Regions from separate parts of the Alicyclobacillus sp. TC genome, predicted to be linked through region 2. Evidence: riboswitches for the same ligand, from Rfam matches in the RefSeq annotation. Region 2 holds a riboswitch; each other region holds the start of a gene.

Region 1 (3,150 bases), 920 kb from region 2:
TATCCCAAGCTGATTTTTCACAGCTTGGGTTTCACCTCCTTATGAACAATGAAAACATGCAACTAATTTACGTTGACGTTAACTGAATAACTTGTATAATATCCTAGACCAAGTGTAAATCGCAATCAACTCGAATATATTTTCTTTTCTGTAGGATAACCTAGAGCCATGTCCTGTAGAAGGAAAGAATACAACCAAAATCAGCTTAGATAAGAAACGGAGGTATATGATTGGCACAACAGGATAAATACTTTTTGACTATCGACAACGTTGCCAAACAGCTTGGTATCACACCAAGAACGCTTCGTTACTATGAGGAAGTTGGACTCATTTCTGCAGCAGCACGCACAAATGGAGGTCATCGACTTTACGATGAAAAAACGATAGACATGCTGCAGCAAATATTGCGTTTAAAAGAGCATCTCGGCATTTCACTGCAAGAGATTCAAGAAACGTTGTCTGCTGAACAATCCTTGCAAGAATTAAAGAAGAATTTTCAAGAGCAAAATGAAAATATAGAAGAACAAAAACGGATCGTCCAAAATTTTATTCAAATACTAGAAGAGTTGATTGAAAAAATGAATCGAAAAGTAGAAAATGTTCAAGCAATGAAATTGCAATATCAAGAAAGAATGGTTCGAGCTAAAAACTTGTTAAAAGAAATAGACTGTTCAAAGGAATAATTCCCCCGTCCAATTGCATAAATACCACAAATACTAGACTCATTGGACTCATGGTCCATGAGTAAATTTATATTTCTTCCCCTAAATACTAGCTCATGAAACCCATTTTTATAATTAAATTATTTATAGTATTTATTGGTATTTGTATATAAAATCAACAGATAACTAGTAAATCTCTTATTTTGATAACAAAAGGAACTTATTCTAGGTACTTCGCCATTGGAGTTCTTTCACTTTCTGCTATTTCAGGAATACAGTTCTTTACGCCTGCCAAAATACAAGCTTTTAACGATTCTCTTGTTAATAAAACGATTACGTTCTCAAGTGATTGGCGGAAAAGCTTACAATCCTATTCAACATCAAAACTTGGAACCACATGCATGAAACAAAGTTTGGGATGGTATGCACTGGAAAATCTTTCATTCCACTTGGGATTATAAATATACTCAATCTACAAGTATTGCGCCCACTTATTAGCATTACGGATCAATTTTTTAATCTGCCTGCACAATCTTTCAATGAGACGCATATTCCGGACCAAGTTCAACCGTTTGAAGGGAGCTATTGTTAAAGAGATGAGCGCTGTCCGTCCATATATGAGCGGTGCAGCGCCAATTTTTTAATTCCTTGATTGATTTTCTGTTAGTTCTCATTCGTTCATCTCTCTCATGAATATTCCGTTCGTATCCCTTACCTCTACCCGCAAAACATATTGGCTTTCTATATTTTCATATTTCAACTGTGTTAGCCTGTTTGTAACGCTCATCTCTGTTTAAACGTTTCTTTTCCTTTCTCGATCCCGTCGCTTTGCATTTCCCCGTTCACCGTTATGACGACAGGACATATGCTTACGGTGCTCGAAAGTATTGTAAACGGAAATAATGTTCCAAATGTTTCAATTCAATCTCTTTCGTTTCAAAATATAGATATGAGTCCAATCGGAACATTTTTAGATTGTCGAAGCACAATCTGTTTCGTATAATGAACGTATCCTAGTTCCTTGAGGGCAAACCTGTTGAAAGACAGGGACGCAAAACTGCGGGTCCTGGATGGAAAAATATAAAATTAAGCCAGGATGGCTGAGTTGCAAGGGTTCGGTAGGAAATCTTACCGAAATGGGGTAAAGGGAATTGCACAACATTCAGCCTAAAACAATGACAGACAAAGAGAACAAAAGGGATACTGAAAGCTTACAGGATTGGGAAGGTTTAATGGCAATGGCTCGAGACTTTGGTTTAACGAAAGAAGAAGTCAGACGCTTCCTCTCTTCCCGCACTATCCAAACGTTGTCTTGAAGGAATAATGTCAATAGTATGAAATGATTCACTTTTATTTAAAATTTACACATGGAGTGGGCGGGGAGACATCTGTGATTGGCAAACGCATACAAGCCTTACGAAAATCTCGTGGTTGGTCGCTCAATGAGTTGTCTGAGCGTTCTGGGGTAGCCAAGTCATACCTAAGTATGATTGAACGAGACAAACAACAAAACCCGTCCATTCAAGTTTTGGAAAAACTTTCTCATGTCTTTCAAATTCCCTTGGTGGAGTTATTACCTGTGGATGTGGTATCCACGGTGGATTCAGAAAATCCATACGGGCTTGATGAAGAATGGCTAGAAATTGCTAGAGAAGCAAAACTTTCCGGGATTGATATTGAAGAATTCAAACAATTTGTTGAATATCAAAGATGGAAAAAAATCCAGGATAAAAGGGATTCTTAATTTTTTATATAATCCGTATCAGTGGCATAAATCAAATGTTTAATCCTCATTTCTTGCGCAATGAGGATTTTTATTTGGAAATTCTCTATTTAGAAATGATTTTCAATATCCCTATCTCTCTTTTCGCAATCGACTCCCTAAGAAAAGCATTCCTATGCCAAGCAGAATAAAACTCAAAGCTTCGGCTAAAGTTTCCAATACAGGTACCCCAGTCACGGGAGATGTTGCTCCAATGACAGAAGATTGACCAGGAGATGAAATGGGAATGACATGAACTGTTTGTCCTTCTGAATGCCCGCCTGACGGGTGACTAGAAATGCTAGAAACTCCCCTTGACTTCCGTTTCCAGAACCTGGTTCTCTAATCGGCGGTGCATTCCCTCCTGATGGATTGGGCTGCGTTACAGTAACAGGAGGATTTCCTCCATTGGGTAAATTGGGCTGAGGTGGTCTATTGGGCGTTGTCGGACCTGACGGATTAGAAGGTGTGCCCACGGGAATCGCTTGAACTTGCACTTGCATATAGCCTAAAGCCCCTGATAATCATTATGAGCGCTTAAAGGCCATTGAAGCGTGTACTGAATGAGCAAGGATTGACCTTCCAATAAAGTAAAAGGTTTGGATTGTACTGTTTGAGAAAAAGGACCCTGTGTTTGAATGGTAGCTTCTTCATCCCCAACGACATAAGCCGTATCACTCATATGCGGTGGAAAATTATCATATTCAAACGCTTTTTGATATCCTG
Region 2 (3,150 bases):
TCCCGACGTTGTAGTTCGAAAAATTGAACGGGAAGAATTGGCCCATCCGGTGGTTCCATTGACCATATAGATTGATTTTAGGTTTTCTAAAGGAGATATAACTACGCTTTTGGCTGAATTAACATCTCGATGTGTTCGACTTGGCTTAAATGAATGGGGACTATCAGATGATGCTGTAGGGTTGAGTGTATTTCCATTTTTATTGATCAATGACATTGTCCCACACCCGGTCACCGTCAAACACGTCAATGCAAGCATAGACGCAGTCAGTCCCCAGATTCGTTTTTGCACAAAAACCACCCCTAGTTTCGATTGTTTACCTGTATAGACGTACCCGCTACACATTTTGTGACAAGAGCATTTTCCATCCGCACGGTATATCTTCGTGACTGCAGAGCGTGTTCTGTCGGTTACAGGCTTGTTCCAACGTCCTATTTTGGTTACAATCTCCAAAAACGGAAGAGAACCTACATGCGTATACAGGATACACGCTTTGTGGTGCTGGATACAGAGACGACAGGTCTAGACCCAACCATCCATCGGATTGTGGACATTTCACTGGTCGAGGTGAGCAAAAACGGCATTCGCCCACTCTATCAGACGCTTGTCAATCCCCAACAAACGATACCGCCGGAAGCTTCGGAAGTGCATCACATCACCAATCGACAGGTCAAAGACAAACCCACATGGGAAGAAGTGTGGCCAACCATTCTGACGCATATCCAGGACGCTGTACGGGTGGCCCATAATGCCAAGTTTGATCGGTCTTTCTTGCCGGAAACCCATCGTCCGTGGATCTGTTCCTACCGTTTAGCTCGTCATTTGTGGCCAGAAGCACAGAAACACACCAATCCATACCTGCGTTCTTGGCTTGGTCTTGAACTCGACGCGGATATGGCACATAGCGCAGCGGATTGGTAAGAAGATGTTCTTGTGTACTCGCTCGATCGTACGTTCGCACTCGAAATGAATTTGAGGTATATGACCTTCCTTTTGTGACAAAAGGTTGAAAATTGTCGGAATTTGTAGGAAGATAAGGTAGGAAGAAATTTCAGAAATGCGTATCAAAGCATACCAATGGAAACATTGGGACGCAAAGCTACGGGTCTAAGGGTATGTGCCTAGGATCGCCGGGTTGCCGCATAGGGCGAGAAGAACGAGGGGGCCATCCGTAGGAAACGGGTGGCCCTCAAACGATAGAGGGGTGGGTAAGATACACATGGTACAAGATTCACACATCAAAAATGGTAAAATATCCCTCGGGGGGGGGGGGGGGGGTATAAACTGTCTAATCGACCAAATATACCCACTTCCGTTTTGCAAAGTATCTTATCCAGTATTCAAAGAGGACAACTAGATGTGGTGTTTCAACCTATCGTTCATCATCGCAAAGAGCACTTTTTTGCGTATGAATCGTTAAGTCGCCCTCAATGCGAGGGGAAGGGGATACCGCCGGATGTATGGTTTCAGGCTGCCTATGAATATCAACTATCTACTGAAATCGACCGGCTAGCCTTATCAATGAGCTTGAAGAAACGTTTGGAGTTGCCAGCAAAATGGCAATCTAAACCGATTTTTGTCAATGTTAGTCCCCATAGTCTGACGGAGCGTGCCTATTTGGAGGAATTAGAACATCTGTTGCAAGAGAGTCATTGCCCGCCCAGCCAACTTATCTTTGAAATGATTGAATACATAGCTTATGATCCGAAAACCCTATTCGAGATGTTACGACCCTTACGTTCTCTAGGCGTTCGAATTGCTTTAGATGATATGGGGGTCGGACATGCCAATTTGTCTACCTTGGTGATATTGGAACCCGATTTCATCAAAATAGATCGTTCACTCATTCAAAACATTCATCTTTCAGATAGAAAACAGCGGTTACTATCTCATCTATTGTGTTACATGGATTCCGGAGAACAAGTGATTGCCGAGGGCGTAGAAAAGATAGAGGAGGTACAAATCACTCAACAACTGGGCATCGATTTAAGTCAAGGATACTACTGGGCACGACCTATGGCTGTGGAAGATTGGGCGATGATGACTCCCTCAACCTTTCTGAATACTTCCTATTCGATTGGAGGGCAGGTCAACTGAACCGAATCTAGGTAAATTAGATGGATTCGTTTTCAAATTCGTGTGTTTGTCCGGTTCCATGAAGACTCGTTTAGCATGTTTTAATGCTAAAGGAGGGTTGAAAAATGCTCGATGGACTGACACGCTGGGCTATTGTATTTTTGATTATCTTTGTATTGTTCTTTTTGCTGGTACCTACAGCCGTGACGACCTGTAAGACTGTACCTGTTGCCTGAGGCTACACAAGTCATTCGCCACAGTCTGGGCTTTCTTGACTGTGGCTCATTCAAGTTAGTATTTGATATACTGCTGTAATTGCTGCGTACAATGACGACAGACTTGCTGCTCGTGAAACCATAGAAGATCTTCTGTATTCTTACAAAAAATACATCCCGGTACATATTTCTGAAGAATCAAATTCTCCTCATCTAACAAAAATTCAAGTTCATCTCCGCACTCTATGCCTAAACTCATTCGTAACTCTTTGGGAATGACGATTCTTCCTAATTCATCGACTCTCTTGGTCATTCCTGTATCCAGTATGTCTTCCTGCACACAGGTTCCCCCTCTCATGGGAGTGGCCCACGCGCGGTGAAGCGTGAGCCCTACGGTGTCGAAAGGATGTGTTTCTATATTTATTCTGTGCTCCGAATATTGATTTTATTCCAACATACGCATTTCTATGGATAGGAATCCTTTTTCTTTCGAACATGATAAAATTGATAAAATGAGACAGCATTCGCACTAGAAAAGGAAGGTTCGTATGACAGAAATTGTTGAAGAATTGCCCAGACTGGCTCCCATCATGAAAAAATTGTTACAGGAGCATATCTTGGTCGGCCCGACACTCACACATGTTTCCGTTGCAACAATAACTTCGCATCATCAACAGTTAATTCATCAAGAGGCTCGGCGGTTAGTCCGACAATATTGGCCTGAGCACTGGTTTGCCCGTCCAGCCATTCAACCCTACTATCAGAAAGTCGTTGCCACCAATGCGATGATTGACGCGATCACCAGCACAGCTGCCTTTTATGCGCATTTACGTCTGGGTCAGTCCGGGCTCGAAGGTAG
Region 3 (3,150 bases), 1.1 Mb from region 2:
ATGCTGCGCAATTAGCGCTGTACGAACACTTGGATTTGCTTTCCGACATTCTCAAACATATGTCCGATCCGTTGGCGGTTGTCCGCCAGGGGCCAGATGGTGAATATACTTACATTTTTGGCAACCCATCAGCGGAAGCGCGTATTGGGGGATGGCAGGGACTTACTGGACGTTCTTTGCATGATGTGCACAGTATCCATGTTCTCGAACAACTCATTCCACTTATGCGCACTGTAACGCAAAACAGCGGGCGGCATGTGATGGATATGGATTTTGAAGGCTGGTGCGGCGAAGTGGTCGTTGACCCTCTTCCGCAGCGGCTTGCTGAGCATCGCTATTTTCTTCTGACTATACGTGATATATCTGAGCGTAAACGCTATGAAAAGAAACTGAAAAAGGCTGCCTATCGCGATCCGCTGACTAAGCTCCACAATCGTCGATACTTAGATCGGTGCCTGCGACTTCTTCGTAATTCTCGCGCAACATATGGACTTTTTTATATTGACTGCGATAATTTTAAATTTATCAATGATCGTTATGGTCATGACGCAGGCGATGCGTTTTTGGTGCAATTTTCAGAACGTTTACGTGGAGCGGTGCGCCAAAGAGATGTGGTTGTGCGCCACGGTGGAGATGAATTTATTGTGCTCTGCCGAATACACGGACTGGAAGAGTGTAATCTGGTAGGACAACGTCTCGTTCGCGCGTTGAGTGGACAATATACCATCGCTGGGCAGACCATTGAGGGCGCGGTTAGTGTAGGGGCCGCCTGTTATCCGGTGCAAGTGGAGACGCTGGAAGACTTGATTTTGGCTGCAAACGAAGCTATGCATCAATCCAAACATGAGCGTAAAGGACAATTGACCGTGTACCGGTTTGTTTCGCCAAAGCTGGAATCGTTGCTGAAACGTTGAAACCGCTTGTTTCTCTGTTGGCGAGATATTTATCATAGCAGTACACGGTCAAATGTCATGCTTGCCCCTTAATCTCCGGAGTTATCCCCTGTATTGCCATAGACTGATCCTGTAGTTGACCCGTCTCCTGAATTACTGCCGTTATTCTGTTGTGAATTGTTTTGTCCGTCTTGTCCATCATTTTGATGATCTTGACTGTTGCCGTGATCTCCATGTTTTTGAGAAAATTGTTGAATCAGGTTTTGCAGAACTGAGTTTGCGTTGCCCGGATTTCCTTCCGTTTCTTGTTCAGCTCTTAACAATCCTTTGGCCCAAACATTTAAATCACTCGTGCTGTTATCCGATGTGCTTGTATTGGTGGACGTACTCGTACTGCTAAGCAATCCATTTAATTGATTCAATACTTGTTGCTGGTCATTGCTCGGAAGTTTCTCAATACTTTTGAGAATATCTTTAAAATCTCCTACCTGTTGATCTAGGTTGCTGTTCTCACTGGAAAGTTGTTGTAGGCTCTGTGATGGAGAATCCATAGAGAAGTTTTTGACGTCGCCATTCCACTGGTTCACAATACCTTGTTTTTGGAGCACTTGCTGTACGGCATAAAGTTCAGCATAAGTTGTGCCGCCATAAACAAGAGCACTGCCCTTGATGCCGTCGTAATTCGCGATTTCTTTCTGAGCCTGGACAAAGTTGCTGGTAGCTGCAAACACAGCACCTCCCGCAAGCAGCGAGCCAAAGAGCGTACCAACGACTGCACCGGTAAGGAGAGATTTTTTGTCTGGCTGTAATTGACTGAACCATTTCTTCATCAAGTTTACCCAACCCCTTTTACTTCGATGGATGAAGCCAGTAAGCTATTGAATCTGGCTTGAAAGAAAAGAAAAACTGGCAGACAGGCTGGAGGACACCTGATTGCCAGTTAAACCACGTCATCATTCATGAGTGGCAACTGGCAAGCATGGCGATTCTCTCGCTTTAGCCCCTTTAGCTTTGCGTCCCTGCATTTCCACAGGTTTGCCTTTGACACATGTTAAATTTAATTCTTAAATTTGTCTTTATCATAATCATTCTATTCGGGCTTGTCTATAAAAAATAGAATATAATTAAATATTTTTGCATATTTCAACCTTTCTCCATCCGCGAACCGAATTGATAAACCACAGATGCTCCGCATGCAACACGTCGTCCAACGACAGCACGCTTTCTTCTACAAGTCCTCGTTTTAAAAGATGTTGGCGCAGCGTACCTGCTAAAAGGCCACAATGGCGATGGGGTGTCCAATAGCGACCCTTATCCCATACGACTAAATTACCAATCGTGAATTCAGTTACTTCACCACGCTCATTCCAAAGTAAAGTATCAAGTACGTTAGGATTGGTTGAAACGTGTACTTGATAAAGGTTCCGATAGGTTGTTTTGTGATAGAGAAACAAGTTTGTTGAGTCCACGGGGTTTTGGGCAAGCATGATTTTGAAGACAGGGTTTTGTCTGGTGCTTTCTGGGTTTGGCAGTGCATCGGTTCTCCCGTGCATACGTTCTGTAGGTTGGAAGTTGATATCATATCCTCCTTTTGCATCCACAGTCAGACGTACGCGCAAAGCTGCTTCATGAAAACTGGCAATGCTCAGTGAATGCAAATCAGCCAGAATGCGTTCTTCTGGCAAAGGAAAATGGAAAAAAGCTGCGGATGATCGCAATCTTTCCATATGTTCCTCTAGTAGCACAAACTGTCCATCTTGCAGTAAGAGTGTTTCTAGTAAAGCAAATTCCTTGTGGTAAAAAGGTGAACGATTTTGTCTGAGAAATGCTGTTTTAGCCTGAGTCTCACGCCACTCTTCGGTTGGTGTAGAATCTATGGTTATGCCTCCGCCAACACCGTACTCCGCTTGCCAAGTGTTTCCCTTTTGATGCAATGTAACGGTACGAATGGCCACGTTGAATATCGCGTCTCCGCCTGGTTTGACATAGCCAATAGCTCCACAGTAAACTCCGCGCGGTTCAGCTTCCAACTCAGCAATACGCCGCATCGTTTGAATTTTGGGCGCTCCAGTAATCGACCCGCAAGGGAACAAGGCGCTAAAAATGTCTTCCAAACGGACGTTGAGTTGCAAGTTTCCACAAATGGTGGAGGTCATTTGCCAAACGGTAGGATATTCTTCAATTTCAAACAGCACAGGTACATGTACGCTGCCGATTTTACAAATTCGGCTCATATCGTTGCGCAGCAAGTCGACAA

The links. Region 2 has a riboswitch for cyclic di-GMP ahead of FY534_RS07415 (EAL domain-containing protein). Riboswitches for the same ligand answer to the same signal wherever they lie in the genome.
Region 1: it holds a riboswitch for cyclic di-GMP, as region 2 does, so the genes downstream of both, sinI (DNA-binding anti-repressor SinI) here and FY534_RS07415 (EAL domain-containing protein) in region 2, are expected to answer to the same signal.
Region 3: it holds a riboswitch for cyclic di-GMP, as region 2 does, so the genes downstream of both, FY534_RS12750 (hypothetical protein) here and FY534_RS07415 (EAL domain-containing protein) in region 2, are expected to answer to the same signal.

Annotation. Positions count from the first base shown of each region.
Region 1 is NZ_CP044434.1:593,692-596,841, reverse strand. It holds gene FY534_RS02915 (helix-turn-helix domain-containing protein) at 231-683, shown strand; cyclic di-GMP riboswitch class I at 1,679-1,775, shown strand; gene sinI (DNA-binding anti-repressor SinI) at 1,838-1,978, shown strand; gene FY534_RS02905 (helix-turn-helix domain-containing protein) at 2,053-2,406, shown strand; gene FY534_RS02900 (hypothetical protein) at 2,619-2,927, opposite strand; gene FY534_RS02895 (hypothetical protein) at 2,933-3,150, opposite strand, start outside.
Region 2 is NZ_CP044434.1:1,509,803-1,512,952, reverse strand. It holds gene FY534_RS07425 (beta propeller repeat protein) at 1-291, opposite strand, end outside; gene FY534_RS07420 (3'-5' exonuclease) at 472-921, shown strand; cyclic di-GMP riboswitch class I at 1,059-1,143, shown strand; gene FY534_RS07415 (EAL domain-containing protein) at 1,318-2,097, shown strand; gene FY534_RS07410 (AbrB/MazE/SpoVT family DNA-binding domain-containing protein) at 2,368-2,631, opposite strand; gene FY534_RS07405 (class I SAM-dependent methyltransferase) at 2,840-3,150, shown strand, end outside.
Region 3 is NZ_CP044434.1:2,601,175-2,604,324, reverse strand. It holds gene FY534_RS12755 (sensor domain-containing diguanylate cyclase) at 1-914, shown strand, start outside; gene FY534_RS12750 (hypothetical protein) at 983-1,726, opposite strand; cyclic di-GMP riboswitch class I at 1,856-1,943, opposite strand; gene pabB (aminodeoxychorismate synthase component I) at 2,018-3,150, opposite strand, start outside.